DNA from 3 places in the Pseudonocardia sediminis genome. Region 3 is predicted to be linked to each of the others. Evidence: riboswitches for the same ligand, from Rfam matches in the RefSeq annotation. Region 3 holds a riboswitch; each other region holds the start of a gene.
What was found. Region 3 has a riboswitch for S-adenosylmethionine ahead of EV383_RS09030 (aminotransferase class V-fold PLP-dependent enzyme). Riboswitches for the same ligand answer to the same signal wherever they lie in the genome.
Positions count from the first base shown of each region.

Region 1: linked by a shared signal. The riboswitch ahead of thrC (threonine synthase) and the one ahead of EV383_RS09030 (aminotransferase class V-fold PLP-dependent enzyme) in region 3 are both predicted to bind S-adenosylmethionine.
Region 2: linked by a shared signal. The riboswitch ahead of EV383_RS29285 (hypothetical protein) and the one ahead of EV383_RS09030 (aminotransferase class V-fold PLP-dependent enzyme) in region 3 are both predicted to bind S-adenosylmethionine.

Region 1 covers NZ_SHKL01000001.1:4,807,296-4,817,628, forward strand. Annotated here, with positions in the region: gene lepA (translation elongation factor 4) at 1-423, opposite strand, end outside; gene cynS (cyanase) at 702-1,166, shown strand; gene EV383_RS22505 (alpha/beta fold hydrolase) at 1,170-1,925, opposite strand; gene rpsT (30S ribosomal protein S20) at 2,131-2,394, shown strand; gene holA (DNA polymerase III subunit delta) at 2,722-3,702, opposite strand; SAM riboswitch class I at 3,837-3,983, shown strand; gene thrC (threonine synthase) at 3,990-5,258, shown strand; gene EV383_RS22525 (DNA internalization-related competence protein ComEC/Rec2) at 5,333-7,789, opposite strand; gene EV383_RS22530 (ComEA family DNA-binding protein) at 7,786-8,709, opposite strand; gene EV383_RS22535 (DUF4190 domain-containing protein) at 9,344-10,000, shown strand; gene EV383_RS22540 (DegV family protein) at 10,002-10,333, opposite strand, start outside.
Region 2 covers NZ_SHKL01000001.1:6,245,610-6,255,942, forward strand. Annotated here, with positions in the region: gene EV383_RS29255 (MFS transporter) at 1-495, shown strand, start outside; gene EV383_RS29260 (winged helix-turn-helix transcriptional regulator) at 505-1,050, shown strand; gene EV383_RS29265 (L,D-transpeptidase) at 1,234-2,427, opposite strand; gene EV383_RS29270 (L,D-transpeptidase) at 2,730-3,287, shown strand; gene EV383_RS29275 (class I SAM-dependent DNA methyltransferase) at 3,413-4,231, shown strand; gene EV383_RS29280 (diguanylate cyclase domain-containing protein) at 4,239-6,548, opposite strand; SAM riboswitch class I at 6,837-6,922, shown strand; gene EV383_RS29285 (hypothetical protein) at 7,101-7,364, shown strand; gene EV383_RS29290 (OsmC family protein) at 7,361-7,852, shown strand; gene EV383_RS29295 (beta-ketoacyl-ACP synthase III) at 7,925-8,875, shown strand; gene EV383_RS29300 (hypothetical protein) at 8,940-9,413, shown strand; gene EV383_RS29305 (DUF305 domain-containing protein) at 9,420-9,995, opposite strand.
Region 3 covers NZ_SHKL01000001.1:1,902,918-1,913,250, forward strand. Annotated here, with positions in the region: gene EV383_RS08995 (OsmC family protein) at 1-191, opposite strand, end outside; gene EV383_RS32590 (hypothetical protein) at 488-616, opposite strand; gene EV383_RS09000 (DUF559 domain-containing protein) at 890-1,759, shown strand; gene EV383_RS09005 (OsmC family protein) at 1,996-2,235, opposite strand; gene EV383_RS09010 (ABC transporter permease) at 2,232-3,167, opposite strand; gene EV383_RS09015 (quaternary amine ABC transporter ATP-binding protein) at 3,167-4,483, opposite strand; gene EV383_RS09020 (glycine betaine ABC transporter substrate-binding protein) at 4,480-5,421, opposite strand; gene EV383_RS09025 (TauD/TfdA dioxygenase family protein) at 5,431-6,339, opposite strand; gene EV383_RS09030 (aminotransferase class V-fold PLP-dependent enzyme) at 6,571-7,947, opposite strand; SAM riboswitch class IV at 7,990-8,104, opposite strand; SAM riboswitch class I at 8,245-8,340, shown strand; gene EV383_RS09040 (LLM class flavin-dependent oxidoreductase) at 8,526-9,737, shown strand; gene EV383_RS09045 (NtaA/DmoA family FMN-dependent monooxygenase) at 9,734-10,333, shown strand, end outside.

The DNA.
Region 1 (10,333 bases), 2.9 Mb from region 3:
GATCGTGAGGTCCTTCTCCATGGCCAGGTAGAGGTTGGCCAGGGTCTGCGCCTCGATCCCCTGCGCGGCGTCGACCAGCAGGATCGCGCCCTCGCAGGCCTCCAGCGCACGCGAGACCTCGTAGGTGAAGTCGACGTGGCCGGGGGTGTCGATCAGGTGCAGAACGGTCTCCTGCTCGCGGCCGTTCTCGTCCTTCACCGTCCAGGGCAGCCGGACGTTCTGCGCCTTGATCGTGATGCCGCGCTCGCGCTCGATGTCCATGCGGTCGAGGTACTGAGCGCGGTAGTTGCGCGCCTCCAGCACGCCGGTCACCTGCAACATGCGGTCGGCCAGCGTCGACTTGCCGTGGTCGATGTGGGCGATGATGCAGAAGTTCCGGATGCGCTCCGGCGGCGTGAACGTGCGGTCGGCGTACGTCGTCACTCAGAAATCCATTCGCGTGGGGTCTACCCCATCGTCCCACGTCGGCCGGGACGGGCCCGGGTCAGCCGTGGGACCGGGGATCACCGGCCGTGTGGAGGTCGCCGGGCCGCTCCCGTTGTCGCGTCCGCGCCGGTGGGCCACGATCGGTCCACGACTCCGGCCGGACGTCGAGGACGTGCCGCCGGTCGGTGTCGAGGCAGCGTCGCCGCGAGCCCGTCCCGACCCCTTTGCGCCCGGCCCGGTTCCGGCCCGGCCGGCGTCCACCTCCGGAGGTTCCCGTGTCCGTCGCCTCGTTCCCGACCCCCGACCGCGCCCAGGCCGCCCGCACCGTCCTGCTGGCGAAGAAGCGTCTCGGCCTGCGCTGGGAGAAGATCGCCGAAGCGGTCGGGAAGTCCACCGAGTGGACGACCTCGGCCCTGCTCGGGCAGCAGACCCTCACGCAGGAGCAGGCCGAGTCCGCCGGGTCCGTGCTCGACCTCGACGCCGACGTCGTGGAGGCCCTGACCCTGCCCCCGCAGCGGGGCGCCGACGCCGTCGACACCAGCGACCCGCTCGTCTACCGCCTCACCGAGATGGTGCAGGTCTACGGCGGCACCATCTCCGAGCTGGTCCGCGAGGAGTTCGGCGACGGCATCGTCTCCGCGATCGACTTCGAGCTGGACCTCCAGCGCGTCGAGGACCCGAAGGGCGACCGCTGCGTGATCACCCTCAACGGGAAGTTCCTGCCCTACCGCGTGTTCTGAGCGCTACAGCGCATCCCAGAAGCGGGTGAGGACGTCCGCGCCACGCTGCGGGTCCTGGGTCATCCACCAGTGGCCCAGGCCCTCCAGCACCACGGTGCGGGCGCCTGCCCGCTCGGCCGCACGGCGGCGCTGCGGGTCGGTGCCGACCATGTGGTCCTCGGTGGCCAGCAGCGACAGGCCCGGCCGGGCGGCGGCCTTCTCCAGCTCCGCGCCGCGGCGTGCGACGGCGGGCTGCGCGGCCGAGCGGTAGAGGGTCAGGATGCACTCCCCCATCGCGGCGTTCATCCCGGCGGCGACCTTCTCGGCCACCCCGCCCTCCATGCCCCGGCTGCTCAGGCGCGCAGCCGCGTCGGCCGCCGGCGCGCCGACCATCTGCGCGACCGCCGCCTCGCCGGTCTCCGGGGTCTGCCAGGCCTGCGCGAGGTCGTGCCAGACGTAGTCCTCGTCGAACACCCCGACGATGTCGCTGACCCAGCTGCGCAGCAGGTCCGGACGGGCCATCGCGACGTTGACGACGTGCCCGCCGCCCCAGTCGTGCCCGACCAGGTCCACCGGCGCCCCGCTGCTCGCCCGCAGCTCCTCGAGCTCGGCGACCAGCCAGTCGCGGTAGCCGTCCATCGTCGCGGAGAAGCCGTCCGGGACGGGCGCGCCGAACCCGGGTGGGGAGAGCAGGACGACGTCGCGGCCCTCCAGACGTTCGACGAGCGGACCCCAGACGTCCGCGGTCTCGGGGTTGCCGTGCACGAACACCACCGTCATGGCGATGATCGTAGGGACGGCCCCCGACGGTTCCGTCCCGGTGCCGCCGCACCCCGGTCGAGACGACCCGGTGGCGGGGGATAACATTGCTCGCTGAGCGCTCGGCGTGCTCGCCCGGAACGGTTGTCCGTTCGGCCTCGCCGGAGCCGGACGACGAACTCGAGCAAAGCCGAACTCACCAGGCAGGAAGACCAGAGGCAGACGCGTGGCCAACATCAAGTCCCAGATCAAGCGGGTCAAGACCAACGAGAAGCGCCGCGAGCGCAACAAGGCGGTCAAGTCGTCGGTCAAGACCGCGATCCGCCGCTTCCGCGAGGCCGCCGCCTCGGGCGACGAGAACGCCCCGGAGCTGCAGCGCAAGGCCGCGAAGGCCCTGGACAAGGCGGCCGGCAAGGGCGTCATCCACCGCAACCAGGCCGCCAACCGCAAGTCGGCCATGGCCCAGCGGCTGAACAAGGTCGACGCCTGAGGTAACCCCTCACGCACGTCCCGACGACGGCGCTGCCCACTCCCGTGGGGCAGCGCCGTCGTCGTGTTTCCGGGGCCGCCACCTGCGGACGGTCCCCTGCCCAGCACATGCGGCCGGTTCCCCTGCCCAGCCGCGCGCCGGGTCTTCCACTGCGCGTTCCGCGTCGTTCCGCGGGCGCGGCCGCGATCGCTCGACGACGCCGGGCGCGCGTCTGCATGACGGGCGCGCGCGGCGTGGTGCCCGAGCGCGAACGGCGTGGTGCCGATCCTGGATGCGCGACCGAGGCGCACCCGGCGGTCCGCCGGAGGCGAGGGCCGAGCTCCCGGATCAGCGGGTGGCGCGGGCGTCCAGGACGGCGAGGACGGCGCGTTCCAGGGCGTAGGCGGGGTCCGGGGAGGCGCCCTTCACGTCGGCGTTGACCCTCGCGGTGGCGGCGACGGCGACCGCGAGGGTCTCCGGACGCCAGGCGCGGACCTGGCCCTGGGCCTTGCGGATCTTCCAGGGCGGCATGCCCAGCTCCCCGGCGAGGCGGTTCGGGTCCCCGCGACCGGCCGAGCCGACCTTGGCCAGCGTGCGGACCGCGTCGGCCAGGGCGTCGGCGATCAGCACGTGCGGGGTGCCGATCACGAGTGCCCAGCGCAGGGCCTCCAGCGCGCCCGGGCGGTCCCCCGCGATCGTGGCGTCGGCGACGGCGAAGCCGGTCGACTCGGCGCGCCCGCGGTAGTACTGCCGCACGCCGTGCTCGTCGACCCGTCCGCCGGTGTCGGCCACCAGCTGACCGGCCGCGGCGGCGAGCTCGCGCAGGTCCGACCCCACGGCCTCGACCAGCACCGGGACCGCGTCCGGGGTGATGCTGCCGCCGTGCCTCCGCACCTCCGCGCGCACGAAGTCCGCCCGCTGCTCGGGGCGGGTGATCCGGGCGCAGTCGGTCGTCTCCGCCCCGGCCTTGCGCATCAGGTCGACCACGGCCTTGCCACGCGCACCGCCCGCGTGCTGGGCGACCAGCACGATCCCCGGCGCGGGGTCCTTCGCATAGGCGGCGATGGCCGCGGTGAGGTCCTTGTTCGCCTCGTGCGCGGCCATCAGCACGATCACCCGCGCCTCGGCGAACAGCGACGGGCTGAGCAGGCCGGCCAGCTCGCCCGGGGCGATGTCGGAGGTGCGGATCCGCCGCAGCTCGACGTCCGGGTCCTGCGTCCGGCACCGCCGCACGATGTCCTCGACGGCGCGTTCGGCCAGCAGCTCCTCCTCGCCGACGACGAGCTGGAGCTGCGCGGGAGGGCCGTCGTCACGTGCCGCGGGGCTCACGTGACCATGGTGGCCCACCACACCGACATCGGGTGACCCGGATCCCGTTCGGTGTTCTCGACTGGAAAACGTCGTCGGCGGTGTCGTAGTGTCAAGCTGCCTCCGTGTGATCACGGGTGGTCACAACTGCATATGGCTCATCCAGAGGGGCAGAGGGAACGGCCCGTTGAAGCCCCGGCAACCGACGTCGCACGACGATCCGCCCGATCACGTCTCCACGTGACCGGACGTCGACGAACACGGTGCCAACTCCGGCCCGCACAGTGCGGGACAGATGAGGAGATCACGTGACACTCACTGCTGCCCACGAGACGGCCACCAGCTACGACCTGGGCCCCGCTCGTGCTCTCAGCTGCCGCGAATGCGGCCACGAAGTCCCCCTCGCCGCCGAGTTCGCGTGCCCGCGATGTTTCGGCCCGCTCGAGGTGGCCTACGACTTCCCGAACGTCACCCGCGCCTCCATCGAGGCCGGCCCGAAGTCGATCTGGCGCTACAAGGACCTGCTGCCGGTGCCCACCACGGTCGCCGAGCACCCGAACACCGAGCCCGGCCTGACCCGACTGATCCAGGCCGACCGGCTCGCCGCCGCGCTGGGCGTGCGCAAGCTCTGGGTCAAGGACGACACCGGCAACCCGACGCACTCGTTCAAGGACCGCGTCGTCGCCGTCGCCCTGGCCGCTGCCCGTGAGCTGGGCTTCACGGTCCTGTGCTGCCCCTCGACCGGGAACCTGGCCAACGCCGTCGCCGCCGCCGCGGCCCGCGCCGGGTGGGATTCGGTCGTGCTGATCCCGTCCTCGCTGGAGCAGGCCAAGATCACGACGACCGCCGTGTACGGCGGCACGCTGCTCGCCGTCGACGGCAACTACGACGACGTCAACCGCCTCGCCACCGAGCTCGCGGCCGAGCACGAGGAGTGGGCGTTCGTCAACGTCAACGTCCGCCCCTACTACGCCGAGGGCTCCAAGACGCTGGGCTACGAGGTCGCCGAGCAGCTCGGCTGGCGCCTGCCGCAGCAGATCGTGGTGCCGGTGGCGTCCGGGTCGCAGCTGACCAAGGTCGACAAGGGCTTCCAGGAGTTCGGCAAGCTCGGGCTCGTCGAGCCGACCCCCTACACCGTGTTCGGTGCACAGGCCACGGGCTGCTCGCCGGTCGCGACCGCGTTCGAGGCCGGTCACGACGTGATCCAGCCGGTCAAGCCGGACACGATCGCCCGCTCGCTGGCCATCGGCAACCCGGCCGACGGCCCGTACGTGCTGGACTCGGTGCGCCGCACCGGGGGTTCGGTCGGGCACGTGACCGACGCCGAGGTGGTCGAGGGCATCCGCCTGCTCGCGCAGACCGAGGGCGTGTTCGCCGAGACCGCGGGCGGGGTCACCGTCGCGACCGCGAAGAAGCTGATCGAGGCCGGGAAGATCGACCCCGACGCCGAGACCGTCCTGCTGATCACCGGTGACGGACTCAAGACGCTCGACGCCGTGTCCGGCGAGGTCGGCCCGACCGCGACCGTGCCGTCGACCAGCAAGGCCGTCCGCGAGGCCCTGGCCCACCTGGCCTGAGCCACGCCGAGCACGACTCACGGGAGCGCCCGGCCGGACCCGTTCCGGCCGGGCGCTCCCGCGTCCGGTGGCGGTCATCTGCCACCGGACCGGCGGGGAGCGGGCTGCGGGTCGCCGCGGGCGACGAGGGCCATCTCCGGGCGGCCGTCGCCGTCGGAGTCCTCCGCGGCGGTGACGGCGACGTCGCCGGACTGGTCGGTGCGGGCGACGACGACCCCGGCGCCGGTCAGGGCGTCCATCATCCCGGGGTTCGGATGCCGGTAGGTGTTGCCGGCACCGACGCTGACCAGCGCAGCGCGCGGGCGCACGGCGTTGAGGAACGGCACGGAGCTGTAGCGGCTGCCGTGGTGCGGCATCTTGAGAACGTCGGCCTGCAGCGGGACGCCGGCGTTCAGCAGGTCGCCCTGCGACTCCAGCTCCACGTCGCCGGTGAGCAGCACGCTCCCGGCCGGGGTCTGCGCGCGCAGCACCAGCGAGCCGTCGTTGACCGCGGTGCCGTCGTCGGGGTCGACGTACTCCGAGGGGTGCAGCGGGCCGAGTACGTCGATCCGCAGCGCCGGCCAGGTCAGTGACCGCCCGGCCGCGAGCCCGACCAGCGGCGCACCGGCGGTGGCCGCCGCTGCAGCCACCTTCTGCAGGCCCCAGCGGGGCTCGCGGACCGGCCCGACGGCGACGGCGGAGGTCGGACGGTCGCGCAGGGCGCCGTTGATGCCGCCGATGTGGTCGGCGTGCAGGTGGCTGAGCACGAGCAGCGCGATCCCCTGCACGCCGAGGCGGTCCAGGCAAGCGTCGGTGGCACCGTCCTGCGGCCCGGTGTCGACCATCACGACCCAGCCCGGCGTCCCGGTGGCGAGCACCAGCGCGTCGCCCTGACCGACGTCGCACGCGACCGCGCTCCACCCGGCCGGTGGCCACCCCGGTGGGACCACCCGGGTCGGGACCAGCACCAGCAGCAGGCCGAGCAGGACCGCCAGCAGCAACGCGCGGATCCGCGGTCGCCGGCCCAGCGCGAGCAGGACCAGCAGCACCCCGGTGAGCAGCAGCGCACCACCGAGCCCGTCCGGCCACGGCAGCGCGCCACCCGGGACGGCGGCCGCGTGGTCGGCGACGAACACCAGCCACCGCACGGCGGGCCCGGCCAGCCACGCGCACGCCTGCGCCGCGTCCGGGCTGAGCGGCGAGACGACCGCACCCAGCACGCCGAGCACCGTCGCCGGGGCGACGGCCGGGACGACCAGCAGGTTCGCCACGACCGAGACGAGACTGACCTGCCCGCTCAGGCCGGCGATCAACGGCGCCGTCGCCAGCGCCGCCGCGGCCGGGACGACCAACGCCTCCGCCGCACCCGGCGGTACACCCCGTCCGCGCAGCCGCGCCGCCCAGACCGGTGCGAGCAGCACCAGCGCACCGGTGGCCAGCACGGAGAGCCCGAACCCGGCGTCGAGGGCGAGCGCGGGGTCGACGAGCAGCAGCACCAGCACGGCCGCCGACAGCGCCGGCACGGCGGAACGGGCCCGGCCGAGAGCCAGCGCCAGCAGCACCACCCCGCCCATGACGGCGGCTCGGAGCACCGACGGTGACGGCCGCGCCAGGATCACGAACCCGACGATCGCCAGCGCCGCCAGGACGGCGGCGATCCGTGGGTCGGCCCGGAACAGCCGCAGCAGGAGCAGCACCGCCCCGGCGACGATCGCGAGATTCGACCCGGACACGGCGGTCAGGTGGGTCAGCCCTGCGGTCCGGAAGTCCTGCTCGACCTCCGGGGTCTGGTTGCGGACGTCGCCCACCGCGAGGCCCGGGAGCAGGCCGGCCGGGGCCGTCGGCAGTGCCCGCGCGGCCGCGTCGCGCAGGCCGTCGCGCAGCGTCCCGGCGGCGGTCTGCCACCACGGCGCCGGGGCGACCGCCTCCGGGGAGCCGCGCACCCGCAGGACCGCCACCGTCAGGTCGGACCGCTGGGCCGGCGCGAGCAGCCCCTGCGCGGAGACCTCCTGCCCGGGCAGGAGACGGTCCCATCCCTCGGCCGGGGTGAGCAGCAGGACGTCACCGGAGAGCGACCACCGCCCATCCCCCGCGGTCGCCGAGACCAGCTCGGCCGGCACCAGTACCCGGGACGCACCGGGCTCGGCCCCGAACCCGGCCTGGCGCAGCGGGCGCGGGTCGTCGGTCAGTACGACCCGGACCTCGGCGGCAGCCCCGCGTTCGGCCGCGGCGCGGACCGGGTTCGCCTGCAACCCGGTCGCGTGCACGGTGATCAGGACGGCGGCGGCGAACGCGCAACCGCCCGCGGCCAGGAGCCCGTACCTCGACGGGGTGGGACGGCCGGTGAGGCGGGAACGGATCAGTCCCACCAGCACGGCGACCGCGGAGAGCAGGGCCGCGGCGATGCCTCCGGCCGGTCCGCCGAGCAGTCCGGCCAGCTGCGCGGCCCACGTCGCCAGCGCAGCCGGGACGAGGCGCAGGTCCGGCCGGGCCCCGGGGGCGGCCTCCGTGTCGTCCAGGACGGCATCGGGACCGCGGCGCCCGCTGCTCATACGGTCACCGCCTCGCGGAGCTGCGCGAACTTGCGTTCTCCGATGCCGTCGACCTCGCGCAGCTGCTCGACGCGGCTGAACCGCCCGTTCTGCGTGCGCCAGTCGAGGATCTTCTTGGCCGTCACCGGACCGACGCCGGGCAGTGCGTCGAGCTGCTCGGCGGTGGCCTGGTTCAGGTCGATCTTCGGCCCGGCCGCCCCACTCGCAGCCGCCCCGCCCGCAGCCGCCCCGCCCGACGCCCCGCCGCTCGACGACCCGCCACCGGAGGCCCCGCCACCCGAGGCTGCGCCGGGAGCGGCGTCCCCGCCGGCGGCACCTCCCGGAGCACCACCGCCGGACTGCGCGTCGGGAGCAGGCTTCACCCCGATCGCGACCTGCTCCCCGTCACCGAGTCGACGCGCGAGGTTGAGCACCGACAGGTCCACGCCGGGCAGTGCGCCACCGGCCGCGTCCACCGCGTCCGCGACGCGCGATCCGTCGGGCACCCGCACCAGCCCCGGTTTCGCCACCTTCCCGACGACGCTGACCACGAGCGGTCCCGCCTGCGCCGCCGGCGCCGGCGTGGGAGCCGCTCCCGATGCGGGCGAGCCGGGCCCGACGGAGACGGCGGGCAGGTCCCCGATCGGCTGCGCCTGCGGACGGCTCGACCACACCCCGAACCCGGCCAGCACCGCGGCCGCCACGACGACCAGGACCAGTGCGATCGCACCCGGACGTCCCGGGTCGACCAGGGAGTCCGCGAGGGAGGCGGGCAGCCAGCGCTGCAACGTCCGGCGCACCCGACCGCTGACCGCCGGACCGGCCCTGCCCGCCCGATCGGACTCGTCGGAGCCGGCCGGGCCACGGTCGTCCTCGTCGTCGACGTCCCAACCGGTCCCGCCGTCCGTGAACGCGTCCCGCGGCGGGGGTTCGTCCGGCACGGACACGGGTCCGTCGGGACGGGGCTCGACCGTCCACGGGTCCGCGCGTCCGAGATGCCGGGTGCGGCCTCGTCCGGTCGCGCCGACGATCCCGGTCCCGCCACCGGACCCGGCCCCGCCACCGGACCCGGTCCCGGCACCGGAGCGGCTCCGTGGAGCCGGCACACGGGTACCGACGTCGCTCCACGAGGCGAGTCCGGGCCACGGACGGTCGGTCGGCCGCGCGGACGGAACACCGGGCGCGGTGTGGTCTCGGTGGTCGGGCCGGTCGACGGTCCTCGGTGCGCCCGTCGACCGGCCGGCCCACCCGACGGACGAGGCCTGTTCACCGTCGTCGGCCGGGTCGCCGGGCCCGGGGATCGGCAGCGGAACGGTGTCCGGATCCCGGCGGGCGTCACGCGACGGGCGCGACGGCGGCCGCGCGGCGAGCGCGGCCAGACGCCGAGCCGGGTCCCACCCGTCTGTCCTGGACACCCATCGGACGCTAGGTCCGCCGGAGGTCAACTCGCCCCGCTGATTCAGATCTGTGGATGCTCCCGACAGGTTGGGGATAACCGTGCACCGATGTCCGTAACGCCGGGATCGGCGACCTCGATGTAGCGATCATCGTCGGAGCGACCGCCTGGAGACGGACATGACTCAGCACTACCCTCCGCAACAGTGGGGGTACCCGCAGCAGCCGGCTCCCCGTCAGATGAACAACGGTCTCGGAACCGCGTCGCTGGTACTGGGGCTCCTCGGGGCGATCTTTGCGCTGCTACCGATCATTGGTGTGATCGCGTGGCCGATGGTGATCATCGGCCTTGTGCTCGGTCTCATCGGGGTTACTCGGGCACAGAAGGGGGAGGCCGACAATAAGGGGGTGGCGATCGCCGGGGTGGTGCTCTCGGCGGTCGGGCTCATGTTGTGCTTCGCGTGGGTCGCGCTGTTCTCGTCGGCGGCCGACAGCGCCAGCCGATCACAGGCGTCCGCTCCGACCTACTCCGCAGCGGCGCCGACGTATACGGCTCCGGCCGTCGAGAAGCCGGCCGCGGCTGCCATCGATGTCAACAACCTCACCGAGGGTTCCTATCTCGTCGGCAAAGACATACCGGCCGGCCGGTACAAGACGAGTGGTGCTCAGGGGACCAACATCATCGACGCGTGCACCTGGTCACGGAACAAGGACGACTCCGGCGAATTCGACTCGATCATTGCGAACGGAATCATCAACAAGGGCCAGGGCTCGGTCACAGCGAAAGATGGGGAGTTCCTGGATCTGTCCGGAGACTGCGTCTGGACCAGGCAGTAGCTCACGCGGTGCCAGGATCGTTCGCCTCCCGCGGCACCACGACCACGCCGAGCATCCCCGGCCCGGCGTGCGCGCCGATCACCGCGCCCACCTCGCTGACCAGCAGGCGGGCCGCTCCGGGAAGGCGTTCGCGCAGGCGGTCGGCGAGGTCCTCGGCCCGCTCCGGGGCGCCGAGGTGGTGCACCGCGAGCTGGGCTCCCTCCCCCGCCGCCTCGACGGCCAGGTCCACCAGACGCTGCACGGCGCGTCCGGTCGTGCGGACCTTCTCCAGTGCGGTGATCCGGCCCTCGGTCAGGTGCAGCAGCGGCTTGACCGAGAGCGCCGTCCCGAACA
Region 2 (10,333 bases), 4.3 Mb from region 3:
GTCGTCGTCGTGGTCGCGCGGGGCAGCGGGTGGCTGGTCGGGCGGTTCGGGATCGGCGCCGTCGCCGCGGCGGGCGGGCTCGCGTTCGCACTCGGGCCGCTGTGGTGGGCGCTGCGACTGGGCCCGTCGCCGGACTATCTGCTCGGGATGCTGCCCGGCCAGCTCCTGACCGGGCTCGGGGTGGGGCTGATCCTGCCGTCGCTGTCCGGCGCGGTCGGGGCCGTGCTGCCCGCGCGGCAGTGGGGGTCGGGGTCGTCGCTGATCAACACCGCCCGGCAGGTCGGTGCCGTGCTCGGGATCGCGTTGCTCGTCCTCGTCCTGGGCACCGCGGGCGGGACCGGGACCGACCTGCCCGCGATGCGCGACGGCTGGGTGATGCTGGTCGCCGCCGGGGTGCTGACCGCCGTGCTGGCCGGGGCGCTGGCCGTCACCGGGCGCGCGGTGGGACGGGCCGCGGGCAGCGCGGACCCGGTCCCGGCGGCGTCGGATGCGTAGCCTGTAACCATGACCGAGCCTGTCCGCGAACCGGGTTCCGAGGTGCCATGGTCCGAGGCCCCGGACTCCGGCGTCCCGGCCGGGACGCCGTGGCGCGAGCTCGACAGCAGCGCGTGCTCGATCGCCCGGACGATGGACGTGCTCGGCGACCCGTGGACGGTGCTGGTCGTGCGCGACCTGCTGCACGGCGTCCGCCGCTTCGACGACCTGGTGGCGCACCTGGGCATCGCCCGCAACGTGCTCACCCGACGGCTCACCGGGCTGGTCGAGGCCGGCATGGTGCACGCGGTCGACTACCGCGAGCCCGGGCGTCGCACCCGCAAGGAGTACCGGCTCACCCCCGCCGGGCAGGACCTGCGGCCGGTGCTGCTGGCCCTGCTCGCCTACGGCGACCGGCACCGCTCCGACGCCCCGCCGATCGTCGCCGAGCACGACGGCTGCGGCGGGGCGGTGCACCTGGAGACGGTGTGCGAGCACGGGCACCGGATCGGGCCGGACGACCGGGTCCGCAGCACCATCGGGCCGGGTGCCCGCCGCCGCGCCGACGCGAGCTGAGTACCCGGGATCAGGTCCCGGACGTCGTGGTGCCGCTCTGGGCCGTCCTGCGTGGCGGACGCGCCGGGCGGCGTGCCGCCGGGGTCCGCCACCGGGGCCTCCCGGTCCCGTCGGCCCACCGGTGAGGTTGCCGGGCGGCCCTGGCCTCCCCGTGTGGTGATCATGTGACCCGCCTGTGCGGGCCTACCGCGCGGCCGACATCGCGGTCCACCTCGCCCAGGGGATCGTCCAGTCGTAGAGGTCGCCGTCGGCCGCGGACAGCGTCACCGGGCTGCCGGTGACCTCGACCGGGTCGCCGATCAGCGTCGCGTCGTAGAAGGCCTTCGCGTTCCTCTCGTTGATGTTGATGCAGCCGTGGGTGAGGTTCTGCTGGCCGATCGCGTCCAGGGTGAGCGGGTTGAAGTGCACGAACTCACCGTTGTTGTTGATCCGCACCGCCCACCGCACGTAGATGTTCGCGTAGCCGTAGGCCGGGTTGGACAGGTACTTCTCCGGGTCCTTGTTCGTCACCACGTGCGTGCCGGCCCGGGTGACCAGGTTCAGGTCGTCGCCCATCCCGAAGCTGGCCGGTGCGGTCATGATCGGCTTCCCGTCCCGGTAGACGACGATCCTGCGCGCCTTGGCGTCGGCCTTCGTGACCTGGTTGCGGCCGACGACGAGGTGGTTGGTCAGGTCCGCGGCGCCGAACGTCCCGCCGCCCATGTCCACGCCGAACAGGTCCGCCCGGACGTCGACGACGGTCCCGCTGCGCCAGTACGTCTTCGGCCGGAAGTGGATCCGGGACCCGTCGGCGGTGTCGGGCAGCCAGGCCCACGCGCCCTCGTTGGGCTGTGACATCCGGATCGTCAGCGCCCGCTGCACCGCGGCGCGGTCGCGCACCGGCCCGTCGAACTGCAGCACGACCGGCGCCGCGACCCCCACCGTGGTGCCGTCGGCGATGCTGAACCGGGCCGCGCGCAGCTGCTCCGGGACGCTGGTGCGGAACGTGCCGCGCAGCGCCAGCGGGCGCCCGTCGTCGCCGGTCGCCGAGCCCGACCAGGTGTAGGTCCGGGCATAGCCGAGCGGGGCCGTCGTGGTCCAGGACCGCCCGTCCGGCGAGAGCGAGCCGGGGACGCGACGGCGGTCGTCGCCGGTGAGGGTCAGCGCGGTGATCCGACCGTCGTAGACCGTCACCGAGGCCGGGCCGGACGGGTCCACCCCCGACGCCCCGACGGCGGGGACCGGCACCGCCCGGACGGGCTGCGGTGGGGCGGGAGGGGCGGCGACGGCCGAAGCCGTGACGGGTGCCGCACCGCCTCCCGCGCCGACCGTTCCGGCGACCACGACGGTCGCCACCAGCAACCCCACGGCGCCGAGCACGCCCCGGATCCCACTCATTCCCCACCCGACCTTTGCGAGAGCCACACGCAGTGGTGGGGATGATCCCGCTTCCGGGTGACGGATGCACGATCGTGAGCATTCGGACGCAGCCTCCCCCGCCGTACGGTCCAGCCGCGGGCCGGTGCAGACTGTAGGGCGGACTTCAACTGTGACGGACCGCGACGGAGCGGTCACGCAGCCGAATATTGATCACTTTCACGACGCAACCCCGCGCGGGGTCCGGACGTCCTACGGACGAGACCCGCAGACCGCCCACTCCTCCCCGGTGGGCGTCGCGCGAACGGCGAGGAGCGCTAGCAATGAGCAGCAATCGGCAGGCAGGCACCCGACTCAACCGCCGGGTGGTCGCGGGCGTGCTCAGTCTGGTCGCCGCGGCCGGCGTGGCGCTGGCCGGCTCGGCCGCCGCGGACTCACCGGCGGCGGAGAAGAACCGCGCCGAGCCGCTGGTCGCCGGGACCCCCTGCACCGCGACGGCGAAGGCCTGCGTCGACCTCGACTCCCAGCAGTCCTGGCTGTTCAAGGACGGCAAGATCATGAGCGGCCCGATCAAGATCTCCTCGGGCGGCAACGGCCAGGAGACCCCGATCGGCCACTCGCTGCGGGTCTACCGCAAGGAGGCCGACCACAAGAGCCAGGAGTCGCGGCTGCCCAACGGCGACCCCGCGCCCATGCCGTGGTCGGTGTTCTTCAACGACGGCGGGATCGCCTTCCACAGCGGTGACCCGAACCGCTCCTCGGCGGGCTGCATCCACGTGCCGGACGCCCAGGCCAAGGGCTACTTCGACTACCTGCAGATCGGCGACCAGGTCCAGGTCCTGCGCCTCGGCGAGGAGAAGGCGGCACGCGGGATCAAGTAGACCACGGTTCACCGATTCGGACGATCGGCGCTCGGAACCCGTAACGGGACGACGAGATCGACTCGATGAGGGGATGACGCAGGACGGCCGGTGACCGTCCCCCGACATCCCTCCAGGAGACCTCGATGGCCGGCTCCCCGCCCCGTACCTCTCCCGTCGACCTCGCCCGGCGGGCCGTCCGCCGGACGCTCAGCGGGTCCGTGCGGGCCGCCGCCACCCCGGTGCGGGCGCTGGCCCGGGCCGGGCGCGACGACGCCGACCCGCGATGGGCGGGCACGGCCTGGATCTGGCAGCCGGGCTGGGGCAAGGGCTGCCACGACCGCCTCTACCGCAGCGCGAACCCCTACGGGATCGACGGGAACGCCTACGAGCAGCAGAAGTACGACCGGGTCCTCGACGCGCTGGCCGGACGGCGCTTCGGGCGGGTGCTCGAGGTCGGCTGCGGCGAGGGCGACCTCAGCGAGCGCCTGGCCGGGGTGACCGACGAGCTCGTCGGCGTCGACATCAGCGACGCGGCCGTGGCGCGCGCCCGCACCCGGGTGCCGTCGGCGACGTTCGAGACCCGCACGCTGCCCGGCGCGATGCCCGAGGGCACGTTCGACCTGATCGTCTGCACCGACGTCCTCTACTACTGGGAGCCGGTGACGCTGCGGGTCGGGGTGGCCCGCCTGCTGGAGCGGCTGCGCCCCGGCGGGGTGCTGCTGGCCTACCACTACCGCGGCGACTTCGGTCAGATCGGCAGCGCCGACGCCGTGCACGCGCTGTTGCGCGGGCACACCGGCACCCGGGGCACCGTGAGCGAGGACTGCGACGGCGTCGGTCCCGGTGGTGTGGGTGCCCTGTTCGACGTCGTCACCGTCCCTGCCGCGGTGCCCACCGTCGCCGTTCCCGGGCAGCGCGTCGGGACGGTCGACCTCCCCCGGAGGGTCGACGCCGGCTGGTGAGACGGGCTCACTCGCGCCCGCGCGGGAGACCCCGTTCCGGCGGGGCGACCTCGTAGACGTGGTGGCGGTTGCGTCCGGCGGACTTCGCCCGGTACATCGCGGTGTCCGCGTCGCGCAGGACCGCCTCGGCGTCGAGCCCGCGGCGGGCCAGCGCGATCCCGATCGAGACCGTGACGACGTGCAGCGTGCCGTGGACGTCCATCGGCTGCGCCAGCGACTCGGCGATCCGCCGGGCCACGCTGCGGGCGCGGCGCAACGCCTCCGCCGCCGAGTCCGCGGCGCTGCGGGCACCGTCGCGCTCGCGGGGCGGCGCTTCCAGCACGACCACGAACTCGTCCCCGCCGGTGCGGGCCAGCGTGTCGCCGCCGCGCAGCACCCCGGCGATCCGCTGCGCCGTCACGACCAGGAGCGCGTCGCCCGCGGCGTGCCCGTGCGTGTCGTTGACGGTCTTGAACCCGTCGAGGTCGCAGAACAGCACCGGTGTCTGCGCTCCGTCGCGGGCCCGGTCGATCACCTCGGTCAGCCGGTCGCCGAGCGCGCGCCGGTTGACCAGCCCGGTCAGCGGATCGTGGGTGGCGGCGTGGGCCATCCGCTGCTCGGACTCGACGACGTCGGTGATGTCGCGGGAGACGCCGAGCAGCTCGGTGACCCGTCCCTGCGGGTCCCGGGTGAAGGGGGTGACCCGGCGGGAGAGCCAACGGTGGCTCCCGGACCCGTCGCGCACCCGCACCCGCAGCGGCTGGACGTCGCCGTCGAGCAGGCGGGTCGCGGCCTCGTTCGCGGCGTGCAGCGCGGGGCGGTCCTCCGGGTGCACCAGGCTGGGCCCGTCGCGGCGGTCGAGGTCGAGCACCTGCTCCGGGGTGAACCCGAGCATCGTCTCCACCGAGCGCGAGGCCCAGAGGACGGCGTGGGTGCCGGCGTCGGCGATGAAGATGATGTCCGGGCTGGCCGCGAGGACCGCGTCCTGGAACGTGACGGCGGCCTGCAGCCGGGCCTGCACGACGCGTTCCCCGGTGACGTCGGTGAACGTGGCGACGGCCCCCAGCAGGCGTCCGTCGCCCGCGGTGATCGGGCGGGCGTGCGCGACGACCTGGTGGTGCGGCTCGCCCGGCGGCTCGATCCGCAGCTGCAGTCCGGTCAGGACCTCCCCGGCCAGGGCGCGACGCAACGGCGTCCGCGACGGCGGGACGGGACCGTCCGGTTCGGACACCGACAGGCGCTGCGCCAGGACGTCCGGGTCGACCGGCTCGTCGTCGGCGACGCCGGTGATCCTGCGGTGCGCCGGGTTGCGCAGCACGATCCGGCCGTCGGCGTCGCAGGCCAGGACCCCGGCGTCGACGGTCTCCAGGACGGCCCGGTCGAACTCCAGCCGGTCGGCGAGTGCGCGCAGGGCGGCGTCGCGCTGGGCCACCGTCAGCGTCACCACGAGCACGGCGAACACGCACACCACGAGGAACGTCTGGACCAGGGCGAGCGGTGCGTACGGGGACGAGACGGCCGCGGCCGCGAACGGGCCGCCGCCGTGCACCGTCAGTAGCGCCACCAGCAGCCCGACCACCAGCACCTGCCAGCCGACGGTCCGGGGGCCGAGCCGCAGCCCGGTCCCGACCAGGACGGCCAGCGGCAGGAACGCCAGCGGCCAGGTCTGGCCCGGGGCGAACGCCGCGACGGTCGTCCCGACCGCGAGCACCCACAGGCCGGCGGCCTCGGCCGGGTGGCGCCGCCGGCGGCGCGGCGGAAACGCCATCACCAGCGGCACCAGCAGCAGGACCGCCGCCGACCGCGACGCGACGAGCGACCAGAACAGCTGCACGGGCTCGTCGGACAGCGGCGGCGGCGCGGTCGGGGTCATGACGGCCGCCGCGACGAGCGCGCCGGCCGCCGCCGCGAGCAGCAGCCGCCCCAGGTCGGGGAGCGAGCGCAGACGCAACCGTCCCGCGAGCAGGAGCCCGGCGGTGGCCGCCTGCACGACGTCCCCGAGCGCCCACCCGACGACCACCTCCGGCGGGCGACCGACCAGCAGCCGCAGCACCGCCCCGGCGACCCCCACCGTGAGCAGGACCGCCGCCATCAGGGCGGCCCGGCGGGCACCGGACGGCGCGCGCCACCGCCCGCACCCGCCCGCGGCCACCGCGACCGCCACCGTCGCCGGGGCGACCCCCGGCCACCAGGCCCGCAGCCCCGTCCGCGACTCGGCGACCTGGATCGAGAGCAGACCGAGCCCGACCACCGCGACCGCGGTCCCGGCCAGCAGCCCCGCCACGACGGGCGGCCCGGGCGGTCGCCGACCGGGCCGGGTGCCCTGCGGCAGGGTCATGGGACTCCCGGGGTGGGGGCCGGCCGCTCGGTGCGGGGGACACCGGGCCGGGACGTCGCGGGCCGTGGGGAAGATCGGTTCGGCCGGAACGGCAGCAGACTATCCCGGCGGTGGTCATGATCACCACGATCGGAGGAGTACGACCTCGGCTCTTCATCGCCCACCGTCACCAACTCGGCAGACGAGTGATGCGCCAGGCCCCTGGCGGTCCGTTCGTCGTCAGGGGAGTGACGTGGCCCGGCCACCGTCTCCTTGACACTCCGCCTCCGCACCGGGTTTGCTGGGGACTTGCCATCCTGAGCGGCCGAGAGACCCGGATCGACGACGCCGCAGCAACCCGCACACGTGGGTGCTACCGCCGGGACCGATGGGAGACCGACGTGAAGACCCCGGCGAACGACGCCCTCGCGGTGTCGGTGTGGTCGAAGTCGATCTGGTGCAGGCGTCGCCACGTCGACCTCTGCCGGACCGGAGCGGCGCTCTGTCGGTGATGCCTCGCGGCCCCGTGGCCGCCGACGCGTCCCGATCCCTCGCACCTTCCGGAGCATCCGCATGTCCACACCTGCCACCGCCCCACTCCGCACGCCCGCACCGTCCCGGTCCCAGCGCCGCTCGGCCGTCGGCGACCGCCTGCTCGACAGCCTCGAGGCGCTCGTCGCCCGTCACCGTGCGCTCGCCCCGCACTCCCCGGAGGATCGGGGCCTGCACGCCGAGCTGATCACCGCCGAGGTCGCGCAGGAGCTCGCGATGGCCCGCCGGGCGCTCGCCCGCACCCCGCACCTGACCGTGGTCGAGCAGCCGGAGGACGATCGATGAGCGCCCCCGTCGTCGACCCGGCGACCCTGCTCGACGCCGCCGTCGCCGAGATCGACCAGGACGCGGCCAACGCCCGGATCTCGTTCCTCGCCACCGGCTCCGGTGCCGACGGCGTCCGGATCCGGCGCGAGTCCGGCGCGCCCGACGAGCCCGTCGACCTGGGCGGATCGCTGAACCCGGTCGAGCTGGCGCTGGCCGCGCTGGTCTCGTCGCAGATCGCGACGTACCGGTACCAGGCCTCGGCTCTCGGGATCCCGCTCGACGACGTCCGCGTGGACGTCGAGGGCGAGCTCGACGTCCGTGGGTTCTTCGGACTGGAGGGCACCGTCCGGCCCGGCCTCGACGACGTCCGGATCGCGGTCCACCCGCAGGGACCGGCGCCGGCGGAGGACTACGTCCGGCTCCTCGCCGAGGTCGACGCGCGATGCCCGGTGCTGGACCTGTTCCGGGCGCCGCCCACGGTGAGCACGAGACTCGTCACGTCCTGAAATCGAACCGGGCGGTAACCGCACCGCGAACTACAGTGGGTTCACACCTACGACAGGACGCGGGTCCCGTACATGCCATCTCGCGCGGCCGTACTGACCGGCATCGGTCACAGCCTGCCACCGGACGTCGTGACGAACCACGACCTCGCTGCACGTCTGGACACCACCGACGAGTGGATCCGGACACGCAGCGGTATCGGGTCACGTCACATCGTCCGGGGCGGGACGAGCACCTCCGACCTGGCCGTCGAGGCCGGGACGCTCGCCCTGAAGTCGGCCGGGGTCTCGGCGGTGGACATGGTCGTCGTGGCCACGAGCACCCCGGACCACCCGGTCCCGGCCACGGCACCGGCGGTGGCGACCCGGATCGGGCTCGGCACCGTGCCCGCCTTCGACCTCAACGCCGTGTGCTCCGGCTTCCTCTACGGCCTGGCCACCGCGAGCGCGATGATCACCGCCGGGCAGGCCGGCTCGGTGCTGCTGATCGCGGCGGACACGTTCTCCACGCTCGTCGACCCCGAGGACCGGGCCACGGCGTTCCTGTTCGGCGACGGAGCCGGGGCGGTCGTCCTCCGCGCCGGGACCCCGGGCGAGGCGGGCGAGGTGCTGGCCCTGGAGATGGGCAGCGACGGTGACGGCGAAGACCTGATCATCGTCCCGGACGCGGCGACCCCGTTCGCGATGCAGGGCCAGGCTGTCTACCGGCAGGCGGTGGCGCGGATGACCGAGTCCGCGCGGACCGTCATGGACCGGGTGGGCTGGGGCGTCGGCGACGTCGACCGGTTCGTCGGGCACCAGGCCAACCAGCGGATCCTGGACGCCGTCTGCGACCGGCTCGGGCTGCCGCGCGAGCGGGCGGTGAGCAACCTCGAACACGTCGGCAACACCGCCGCCGCGTCGATCCCGCTGGCGTTGTCGCAGGCCGCGGCCACGCTCCGTGGGGGCGACAGGGTCGTGCTCTCCGCGTTCGGCGGGGGCGCGACCTGGGGCGGGGCGGCGCTCACCTGGCCGTCCCTGCTCTGATCGATTCTCGTCGCACCGACAGGTGGCGGTATCTCCCGGCGCAACGGCTGCCTACCGTGAGTGCATGACGGTGAATGCGGACAGCCCGGCAGGAATGACCGACGCCCAACGCGTCGTCACGATCCCGGAGCTGAGCGCACCGAGCTACCTCCAGTCGGTGCTCTCCATCGCCTACCGCGACGAGGGCAACAGCGTCCCGCTGACGGTGGCCACATCGGCCGGGCTCGTGTTCGGCAACGCCGTGCACCCGACGGCCTGGCTTCACCGTCTCGGCGAGCAGCTGCGCGACCTGACCCGGGACGACCCGCACAACGAGTCCGCCCAGGCGATGGCCTCGATGTTCGACCAGATGGCCGAGGAGCGCAACGACGACACCCCCGGCCGGGACATCCCGATGAAGGACATCCACTGGATCTACTTCACCGACGCCCTGATCGCGCCCGTGCACAACGCGGTGCCCGCCTACCAGGAACCCGCCTGCTGGCAGATCGCCCTGCGTGACGTCACCGGCTGGACGATCGGGCTCCCGCCGGCCTGAGCGCGCTCACGATCCCGGCAGGTCGGCGGCCAGGCGGCGCAGCTCCGGGAGTTCGCCGGTGGGCGCGGTGGAGATCGACGTCGCCAGCTCGCGGGCCGGGCCGAACGTCCCACCGTCGAGCTCGAGGCGCGACATCTCCGCGGCCCCCGTCTCGCTGTCGGCCGACGCCAGCAGCACGTCGCGGTCGAACTCCGCCGCCGGTGCCGCCGTCAGACGGGCGAGCGTCGCATCGTCGATCCAGCCGGCGGCCGCCGTCGCGTCCCCGGACTGCGGGGTGAGGCCGAGCTCGGTGACCCAGCTGGTGAGCCGCTGCTCCTCGGGTGTCTGCTCGGCGACGATCCGCCGCCCGAAGGCCCGCACGCGAGGGTCGGTGCCCCGGGCCGCGGCCAGCTCACCGACCTCGATCGCCCGCCGGTGGTGCGGCAGCATGTGCTGGACGAACGCCGCGTCGACCGCGGTGGGCCCGCCCGCCGGCGCCGGCTCGGGAGCCTCCGTGGCGGACAGCCGGCTGCACGCCGCGGCCACGGCCAGGAACGCCGCGACGACGAGCACCGCGCGGGAGGCCGTGCGGACCGTCGCCATGGAGCGAGTGTGCTCCGACGGGCCCGTCCCCGCCCGGCTCCTCGCGTGGACCGGCAGCTCCCGATGTCCTCGCCGGCGCCGTCATGATCGATCTGTGGGTGACGATCGGTGCCACCCGTGGCACCGATCGCACCTCACAGATCGATCATCCCGCTGCGCCGGTGGCGACGGCACCGATCCACACCGTCGGGGTAACGCTCCGTACCGAATCGACGACGCATCACCCGTGCGGCATGGAGAAACCTCTCCACACGATCGAGCCGCGGCGACGTCGACCGCGGAGGATCTTGGTGAGTGGGCGGAATCAACCGCGCGGACCGGACGGTCGGTGGATCAAG
Region 3 (10,333 bases):
TTGCACGAGGTCAGCGAGCCGAGGGCGTAGAACAGCGGGCTGGGTGCAGCGTCCGCGCCGCCGAACGCCGGGAAGGCGTCGGCGTGGAAGACGTGCCCGGCGTCGCCGGCAGCGGTGAGCTTCTGGGCGACGCCGGTGCCCTCGCCGTGCACGACGAACGGGACGACGGACTCCTTGGGCCGGATGGCCATGATGATCTACCTCTCGGGACGGACGGTCACGGTGGACGAACAGGGGTGGGTCCCCGGACGTGGAGCCTTCGGACGTCACCACGTGGGTGGTGTGCCGCTCGTCCGGGTCCGGGGGTGAACCCGGCCCGCGGTGGCTCCGAACCGGGCGGGTGGGTCGAGGGGTCCGGTTCGCCGATGATCTCGGCTGCATCGGACAGCCGGGGACGGCTCGGTCGAGCCGTGCCGTGGGACGGCGGGGCGGACTCGCGGCCGGCCCGGGTGCCGCGCGGACGGGCGTCCGGGGGCGGTGGACCGGGTCAGCGACAGACGTAGCCGGCGATCCGGACCAGGTCGACGTGACGACGCCGGGTCAGACGGTCCCCCGGGGTCGCGGTGACCCGCCCGTGCGGGTCGGGCGGCAGGTACCGCCTCGGACTCGTCGTCACCACCTCAGCCGATCACGTGACGACGGGTCGGGCAAGGGCGCGTCCAGCCGTCGGGAGGGGAGCTCCGATGTCCGGACAGAGTGCTCCGCACGGCCGACCCGCCGGTCCGGCGTGCGGACGGGCACGGGTGGGCGCCGCCATGATCGGCGGCTCGGACGCGATACGCGACAGCTGTGTCGTCGATCGCCGCCGATCCGCTGATCACGTGGTCGTTCGCGAACGGTTCGCGCCGATCCGGCCCGCTGCGGACACACCAGGGGCCACGATCCGGCGGTGTCGATCGAGAAGCTGCTCCTGCGTCAGGACGGCGTGATCGCCCGGTCCCAGGCCCGGGAGTGCGGGGTGTCGGTGCGGACGCTGCAGCGACGGGTGGCCGCGGGGGAGTGGATGGACCTGCTGCCCGGGGTGTCCCTGGCCGGCGGGCACCCGCTGACCGACCGGGCCCTGGTCCGGGCGGCGTGGTTGTGGGGAGGTCCGGCGTCCCTGGTCAGCGGGACCGCGGCGGCGTTCTGGCACGGTCTGCTCGACCATGCGCCGCCACGGGTCGGGCTGACCGTTCCGCGGAGGGCCACCCGGGTCGCGACGCCCGGTGTCCGGTTACGGCGCCGGGACATCGCACCCGAGGACCGGGTCCGGTGCGACGGGATCGGCCTCACCGGCATCGACCTGACGGTTCTGGAGACCGCGGCGGTGATCGCGGACGGGCCGGCGTTCCTCGACCGGGCGTTGCAGCGCAGGCGCGTCGGCATCGACGGTCTGCACCGTGCGTACTGCCGGTCGGCGGGCGCCCACGGCATGCGCCGGGCCGGGATGCTGCTGGTGGCGGCGGCCGATCGGGCGGACTCCGCGATCGAGCGCCGGTTGGCGGACCTGCTCCGGCGGGCGGGGATCACCGGCTTCGTCCTCGGCCACCCGTTCGGCGACCGGCAGATCGACCTGGCCTTCCCCGACGCCCGGCTCGCCGTGGAGGTCGACGGCTGGGCCTGGCACACCGACACCGCCCGGTTCCGGGCCGACCGTCGCAAGGGCAACGACCTCATGGCAGCGGGTTGGGTCCTGCTGCGCTTCACCTGGCACGACGTGATGGACGAGCCGGCCGAGACCGTGTCCCGCGTACGGGACGCGCTCGCCCGGGCGGCGTGAACTCCGGGTGATCAGATCCTCGGCGGTGATCCGCGACGGGGATGTCGTGAATCACCGCCGGAGCGCCGATCACCGGGACCGTGGGCCCGAACCGGCCCGACCCTCACCGGGGTGATCAGAGCTTCGGCCGTGATCTGCGACGGGGATGTCGCCCATCGCATCCGAACCGCTGATCACCGGGGCGGGGCGGGCCCGTCGTGCGCGGAACGGGCGGCGCGCCGCCGACCGGGTCCGGCTCAGCCGGAGACGGCCAGCTCGGTGGTGACCGGGGTGGTGTTGCGGAACAGGTCGAGCACCGGGCAGTGCTCGTCGACCGCGGCGTGGAGCTGCCGGCACCTCTCGGCCGGGGCCGGGCCGTCCGGGGTCACCTCGACACGGACCTCGCCGAAGACGGGGTGGACGCCGTCGTCGAGGCCGGGGTTCGTCGACGGCGAGGGTGTGGCGCCCCGCACGAGGAGGGGACCGCCGGTGCTCATCCCGCGACCGGCACCGCGGCGGTGTCGGTGGAGCGCGCCGGAGCCTCGGTGGGCGCGGCGGCCGGGGCGGCGGCACCCCGGCGCTTGCGCAGCTTCGAGAGCAGGCTCGAGTCCGGGCGGTCGGCCAGGGCCGAGGTGAAGCGGTCGAGGAAGATCGCCACGATGACGACGGCGAGGCCGCCCTCGAACCCGCCCGCGATGTCGAGGTTGGTCACCGCGCTCACCACGACCGACCCGAGGCCCTCGGCCCCGGCCAGCCCGGCGACGACGACCATCGACAGCGCCAGCATGATCACCTGGTTGATGCCGGCCATGATCGACGGCAGCGCCATAGGCAGCTGCACCTCGCGCAGGATCTGGCGGGGGTGCGCACCGAACGCGTGCGCGGCCTCCACCACCTCCGGGTCGACGCCGCGGATGCCCAGCTCGGTCAGGCGCACCGCCGGCGGGATGGAGAAGATCGTCGTCGCGACGACGCCGGGGACCACGCCGATGCCGAAGAAGAACACCGCCGGGATCAGGTAGACGAACACCGGCGTGGTCTGCATCAGGTCCAGCAGCGGCCGCAGCGCGGTGCCGACGGCCTTGCTCCGCGCCGCCCAGATGCCCAGCGGCACACCGATCGCGGTCGCGATCAGCGCCGCGACCAGCACCAGGCCCAGGGTCTCCATGGTCTCCTGCCACAGGTCGAACGAGGAGACCAGCGCGAACCCGACGAGGGTGAACACGGCGAACCCCGCGCCGCGCACGAGCAGCGCGACCACGACCAGGATCACCAGCCACACCCACCACGGCGGGCCGGTGAACACGGCGGTGAGGCCGTCCACGACGACGGTGACGACGGCACCGATGCCGTCGAGCAGGCCACCGGCGACCTGCAGCAGCCAGAGGACGAACGCCTCGACGTAGCTTCCGAGCTCGAACCTGGGCATCAGCCGTTCCCGTTCCGGTCGTGGGTGGACGCGGACAGGGCGTCCTTGGCGTCGGAGTGCGTGGACAGCGCGGCGAGGACGGCGCCGCGCGGGACGACGCCGGTCAGGCGACCGTCGTCGACGACCGCGAGCGGCACGGGGTTGCGCCCGACCGCGTGCAGCAGGTCGATCAGCGGACGGTCCGGCTCGGTCGTGCGGTACTCCTCGACCAGCGCGGAGCGGTCGATGCTCGTGACCCCGGTGCTCGCCGCGTGGCCCAGCCAGTCGTCGCGGACCACGCCGAGGATCCGATGCTCGTCGTCGACGACGTAGGCGCCGGTCGCCTCGGCCTTGCCGAGCCGGACGAGCACGTCGGCGGGCTTCTCGTCGAGCGTCACGGTGATCCGCGGCTCGCGGATGACGTCGGTGGCCGTCAGCACGCGGCTGCGGTCGACGTCGGAGACGAACTCGGCGACGTAGTCGTCGGCGGGCGAGGCCAGGATCTCCGGGCCGGTGCCGACCTGGACCAGGCGGCCGTCCTTGAGCAGCAGGATCCGGTCGCCGAGGAGCATCGCCTCGTTGAGGTCGTGGGTGATGAACACGATCGTCTTGCGCAGCTCGCGCTGCAGCCGGACCAGCAGCTTCTGCATGTCGCGGCGGATCAACGGGTCCAGCGCGGAGTACGGCTCGTCCATCAGCAGGACGTCGGTGTCGCTGGCCAGCGCGCGGGCCAGCCCGACGCGCTGCTGCATGCCGCCGGAGAGCTGGCCGGGGTAGGCGTCGGCACGGTCACCGAGGCCGACCTGCTCCAGCGCCCACTGCGCGGTCCTGCGGCGTTCGGCGGCGCCGACCCCGCGGATCTGCAGCCCGTACTCGGCGTTCTGCGCGACGGTGCGGTGCGGGAGCAGGGCGAAGTGCTGGAACACCATGCTCATGCGCTCGTTGCGCAGCGTGCGCAGGTCGGCGTCGCCGAGCGAGCCGAGGTCGCGGCCGTCCACGTCGATCGTTCCCGAGGTGGGCTCGATCAACCGGTTGAGCAGCCGGACCAGCGTGGACTTGCCGGACCCGGAGAGGCCCATGATCACGAACAGCTCGCCGGGCGCGATGTCGAACGACACGTCGCTCACGGCCAGCGTCGCGCCGGTGCGGGACTGGATCTCCTTGCGGCCGACCCCCTCACCGGCCAGCTTGACGGCCTCGTCGGCGCCGGACCCGGAGCCGAACACCTTCGTCAGGTGGTCGACCCGGATCATCGGGGTCTGCGCCTCACCCTGGGCCTGCGCCCTCACGGCGCCCGACGACCCGTTCGTCGCCGTCTTCTCGTCGACCGTGCTCATGCCGCTGCCCCTACCCACTTGCGGACGAGCTCGGGGTGGCGGGCGACGTAGTCGCGGGCCACCTCCTCGACGTCCTCGTTGTCCAGGTCGACCCGCTTCAACATCTGCTCGACGTCGGGCACCGGCAGCTCGAAGCGCTGCAGCATCGAGACGAACCGCGGGGCCGATGTCTGGAGTTCCTTGCTGGCGGCGGTCCAGGCCGCGTAGTCCGGCATGGCGCAGGCGCCGTCACCGGTGTCGAAGCAGCCGTCCTTCGCCGGCGTCGGTTCGTCGAGCTTGGTCATCTCGAACTCTTCGAACACGTAGTGCGGGTGGTAGAGGTAGACCAGGATCGGCGAGCGCCGCTCGTAGGCCCGGCGCAGCTCGGCGAGCTGCGCGGCCTCGCTGGACGACACCTGCTCCAGGTTGAGCTTGTAGCCGGCGAGACGCTTCGTGTTCTGCTCGGTGGTCAGGAAGCTGGGGTCGGAGTCGATCAGCTTGCCGTCCAGCGCCGCCGCGTAGTCGTTGAGCTGGGTGACGCTCTTCAGGCCGGCCAGCGGCTGGCCCGGCGCCGTCGCGTAGGTCGGCACGTACCAGCCCTGCTCGGCGCCGCCGTAGGTCTGGTGGACCATCTCGATCTTCTCCGCGGCCTTGGCCGCGAGCTTCTTCTGGTTCGGCATAGCGACCTCGGAGAGCAGGTCGACGTCGCCGCGCTGGGCCCCGGCCCACGCCGTCGCCGGGCCCACCTGGATGGTCTTGAACTCGCCCACTCCGAGCCCGGGGTGGCCGGCGACGACCTCGGCGAGGATGGCGTTGGTCAGCTTCGCCGCGCTCCACGGGAACTGTGCGGCCCGGACGGTGACGCTGTCGTTCGCGCCGGACGCGCCGCACGCGGCCAGCGTCGCGACGGCCAGCACCAGCGCGAGGACCAGGCGCACGGTGCGGAGGGGTGGTTTCATCGGGTGAACCTACTGTCCGAAGTCGGTGGTGCGCAGCACCTCGACGCCGAGGGGACCGTCCCCGCGCAGCGTTACGCGGTGCATCACGCGCCGCGCGTCGCCGTAGTCGCGGTTCGCGTAGTGCGCCGTCGAGCGGTTGTCCCACATCGCGACGTCGCCCTCGGCCCACCGGTGCCGGACGATGTGTTCGGGCTTGGTGAGGTGGGCGTAGAACAGGTCCAGCAGGTACCGGCTCTCCGCGTCCGACACCCCGACGATGCGGGTGGTGAAGCCCGGGTTCACGAACAGCGACTTGCGGCCGGTCTCCGGGTGCACCCGGACCACGGGGTGCACGACCGGCTCCAGCATGGTGACCGTCTCGCCCTCCCACTCGCTGCCCTGGCCCTGCTGGCGCTGCAGGAGGCGCTCGCCGAAGTCGCGGAAGCCGTCGTGCTCGGCGGAGAGCTCGTCGGCCAGGCGTTGCACGGCGGGGGAGAGCGAGGCGTAGGCGAGCTCCAGGTCGGCCCAGTTCGTGTCGCCCCCCGAGGGCGGCAACGTGACCGCGCGCAGGATCGAGCCCAGCGGCGGGCGCTTCATGAACGTGACGTCGGTGTGCCAGACGTCGGAGAAGCCGTCGTCGGCGCTGTCGAGGGCGTAGATCTCGGTGTGCGCGTCGTCGATGCCGGGGACGACCGGATGCGACGCCGTCAGCTCCCCGAGCCGGTTGCCCAGGCGCACCTGCGCGTCCGGGTCGAGGGTCTGGCCGCGGAAGAACAGCACCTTGTGCGCCGTGAGCGCGGCACGCACGTCGGCGACGACCGTGTCGTCGGCGGTGGCCAGGTCGAGGCCGTGCACGAGCGCGCCGAAGCCGGGGCCGAGCGGCTCCAGGTCGAGCGAGCCGGTTCGCGGACCGGAAGCGGACAGGGTGGCGCTGGACATGGAGGCTCCTCGGACGTGCGGGCAGACGTGACCCGGGTCGGACACACGACTCCCGCGGGATCGGACGGGGGAGGGGTCGCCGTCGGCAGGATCCGGACGGCGGGCGTCAACGACAGGTGTAGCCCGCGGTCCTCATGAGGTCGACGTGACGACGGCACGTCAGGTTCCGGGCGCCGGGCATCCGTTGATCCTGTGCAGGCGAGCGCTGTGAGTCAACCCTCGTGGGGTCGATCACGCTGCGCCGCAGCGTTGCGTACCCACCGGACCGGCCAGGCCGAGCGGGTCGGCGTCGCGCGGGTCCGGGGTCGGCGCCCACCGGCCGTCGACGACGGCGTAGTCCCAGCGGGGCCCCTCGGCGACGAGCGCGGTCAGGGCGGAGAGGAGACGGTCGACGTCCTCGGCGGTGCTGCCCAGGCCGAGGCTGGCGCGCACGGCGTTCCCGTCGCCGGCCCCGTCCCCGCCGTCGGCGAGCCGGGCCAGCAGCGGGTGCGCGCAGAAGCGGCCGTCCCGGACCCCGATCCCGTGCTCGGCCGACAGGTACGCCGCGACCAGCCCGGCCGGGACGCCGTCGACGACGAAGCTCGCGACCGCCACCCGGTCCGGGGAGTCGTTCCAGATGCGCAGCGACGTGACGCCGTCGATCGCGTCGAGCCCGTCGGTGAGGCGGGTGAGCAGGGCGCGTTCGTGGGCGGGGGCGACCTCGTCCAGCAGGGGTGCGAGGGTCCGGCAGGCCGCCGCGAGCGCGGCGGCGCCGAGGACGTTCGGGGTGCCGGCCTCGTGCCGGTGCGGAGCGGGCGCCCACGCGGCCTCGGCGGTCGTCCCGTGGATGCCGACGTGGGCGACGGCACCGCCGCCGGCCAGGTGCGGCGCGGCCTCGTCGAGCCAGTCCCGGCGCCCGACGAGGGCGCCCGTGCCGTAGGGCGCGTAGAGCTTGTGCCCGGACAGGGCCACGTAGTCCGCGCCCCAGGCGGCGAGGTCGATGCGGCGGTGCGGTGCGGTCTGCGCGGCGTCGACGACGACGCGGGTGCCGTAGGCGTGGGCGATGTCGACGACCTGCGCGATCGGGAGCGTCTCGCCGGTGACGTTGGAGGCACCGGTGACGGCGAGCAGCGCGAAGGAGCCGCGGGCCAGCGCGTCGTCGACGGCGGCGAGCGTCGCGTCGACGCCGGCGCGGGCCGCGATCACCCGCGAACCGGGCCGGGACTGCCAGGGCAGCAGGTTCGCGTGGTGCTCCACGTCGAGGGTCAGCACCGGGCCGGGGACGCAGGAGGCGAGCAGGTTCAACGAGTCCGTGGTGTGGCGGGTGAACACCGTGACGTCGCCCGGGCGGGCGCCGACGAACTCCGCGACGGTCGTCCGGGCCGCCTCCAGCACGCGGGTGCACACCTGGGAGGCGTAGCCGGCGCCGCGGTGGACGCTCGCGTACCAGGGAAGCAGGGCGTTCACCTCGTCGGCGACGGCCTGCAGGGCGGGCGCGCTCGCGGCGACGTCGAGGTTGGCGTAGCGCACGCAGCGGCCGTCGACGAGCGGGACCTGCAGGTCGGCTCCGACGACGGAGGGAAGGTCCACGGCGGTCGCGGCGGGGGCGGTGGCAAGGGCGTGGGACATGGCGGTTCCTCGGGTCGATCAGGACCCTCAGACGTGCCGACGGGTCCGCGCTTGCCGCACGCGGGTGTCGCGCCGGCCCGGTCCTCACCCGGAGCACCCCACCGCGGAGGAGGGTTGCCGGCCAGCGAGCCGGGGCTTGACGCTGGCGCTCATGACCTGGCGGTGAAGTTACGAGCGCGTGATCGCCGATGTCAAGTGCGTGGGGCCGGGGCGTCGCGCATCACGTTCTTCATCGGAAGTGTTGACAGGCGACGGGAGTGGCTACCTAGAGTCGTGTCAGTACCCGATCACGGGTGCGCACCATCCAGAGCGGCCGAGAGACCTGGCTCGTCGACGCCGCAGCAACCCCCCGCATCCCGCGGGTGCGGGTGCTCACGCCGGGACCGATGGGGGGATCGATGAACGGAAACGCGGTGCGCGTGCCGTCCGTCGACCGCGCCTCCTTCCACGGGCGCTGCCGTCGTCACGTGGATCTCCTGCGCGTCACCAGCGCGGCCTGTCCGGCCTGACCGCCCCGGACCGGCCCCACCACCCGCAGTAGGCGGCGCCCCGCGCGCCGCAGGAAGCGGTCACCACCCATGTCCACTTCGGACCACCTTCGTCTCGCCGTCGCGCTGAGCGACGCCGGATGGCACCCCGCCGCCTGGCGCGAGGCCGACGCCCGCCCCGGTGAGCTGTTCACCGCCCGTTACTGGGCCGACCTCGCGGCGATCGCCGAGCGCGGCCTGCTCGACCTGATCACGATCGAGGACGGGTTCGGACTGCAGTCGACCGATCACCTCGCGGAGTCCGACCGGCGCACCGACCAGGTGCGCGGGCGGCTCGACGCGCATCTCGTCGCGGCCCTGCTCGCGCCCCTGACCAGCAGGATCGGACTCGTCCCCACCGTCACCACGACGCACACCGAGCCGTTCCACGTCGCGAACGCGCTCGCCACGCTCGACCACGACAGCCTCGGCCGCGCCGGGTGGCGGGTGCAGGTCTCGGCCCGCGCCGACGAGGCGCGCCACCTCGGGCGTCGCGCCCTGCCCGGCGTCCGCCGCGAGCACCTGGACACCCCGGAGACCGCCCGGGTCGTGCAGGAGCTCTTCGACGAGGCCGCGGACGCCGTCGAGGTCGCGCGCCGGCTCTGGGACAGCTGGGAGGACGACGCGGAGATCCGCGACGACGCCACCAACCGCTTCGTCGACCGGGACAAGCTGCACTACATCGACTTCTCCGGGGACCACTTCGACGTCCGCGGGCCCGCGATCACCCCGCGCCCGCCGCAGGGGCATCCGCTGGTCACCGTGCTCGCGCACCGCGAGGTGCCCTACCGCCTCGCCGCCCGCTCCGCCGACGTCGTGTTCGTGACCCCGCAGGACGTGGACGACGTCGCGTCGGTGATCGGTGACGTGCGCGCCGCGGAAGCGGCGGTCGGACGAGAGGGGGAGCCGCTGCGGATCCTCGGCGACCTGGTGGTCCTGCTCGACCACACGCAGGCCGCGGCGCAGGAGCGCCTGGCCCGCCTCGACGCCCGCGACCCGCTGCGCTCCGACGCCGCGATCCTCGCCACCACCCCGTCCGACCTGGCCGACCTGCTGGTCGCCTGGCACGAGGCCGGCCTCGACGGCTTCCGCCTGCGCCCGGGCGTCCTCCCCGACGACCTGAACGCAATCGCCGACGCGCTCGTCCCCGAGCTGCAGCGCCGCGGCGCGTTCCGCACCGCCTACGACGACACCACCCTGCGCGAGCGGTTCGGGCTCTCCCGCCCGGCCAGTCGCTACGCCACCGCCGGGAGCACCGCATGACCCGCAAGCAGATCATCCTCGGGGCGTACTTCCCCGGCGTGAACCACGACACCGTCTGGAGCGACCCCGCCTCCGGGAGCCACATCGACTTCGCCTCGTTCGCGCACTGGGCCCGCACCGCCGAGCGCGGCAAGCTGGACCTGCTGTTCCTCGCCGAGGGCCTGCGCCTGCGCGACCGCGGGGGCGCGATCTTCGACCAGGACGTCGTCGGGCGTCCGGACACGTTCACCGTGCTCGCCTCGCTGGCCGCGATCACCTCGCACATCGGCCTGGCCGGGACGATCAACTCCACCTACAACGAGCCCTACGAGCTGGCGCGCAAGTTCGCGACGCTGGACCTGCTCTCCGGCGGCCGCGCCGCCTGGAACGTCGTGACCAGCTCGGACGCCGACACCGGCGAGAACTTCCGGCGCGGCGGGTTCCTCGGGCACCACCAGCGCTACTCCCGGGCCCGCGAGACGCTCGAGCTCGTCCGCCGGCTGTGGGACTCCTGGGGTTCCGACGCGGTCGTCGCCGACAAGGACGCCGCCCGGTTCCTGCGCGACGGCGACGTCGGGGACTTCGCGTTCTCCGGCGAGCAGTTCGACGTCTCCGGC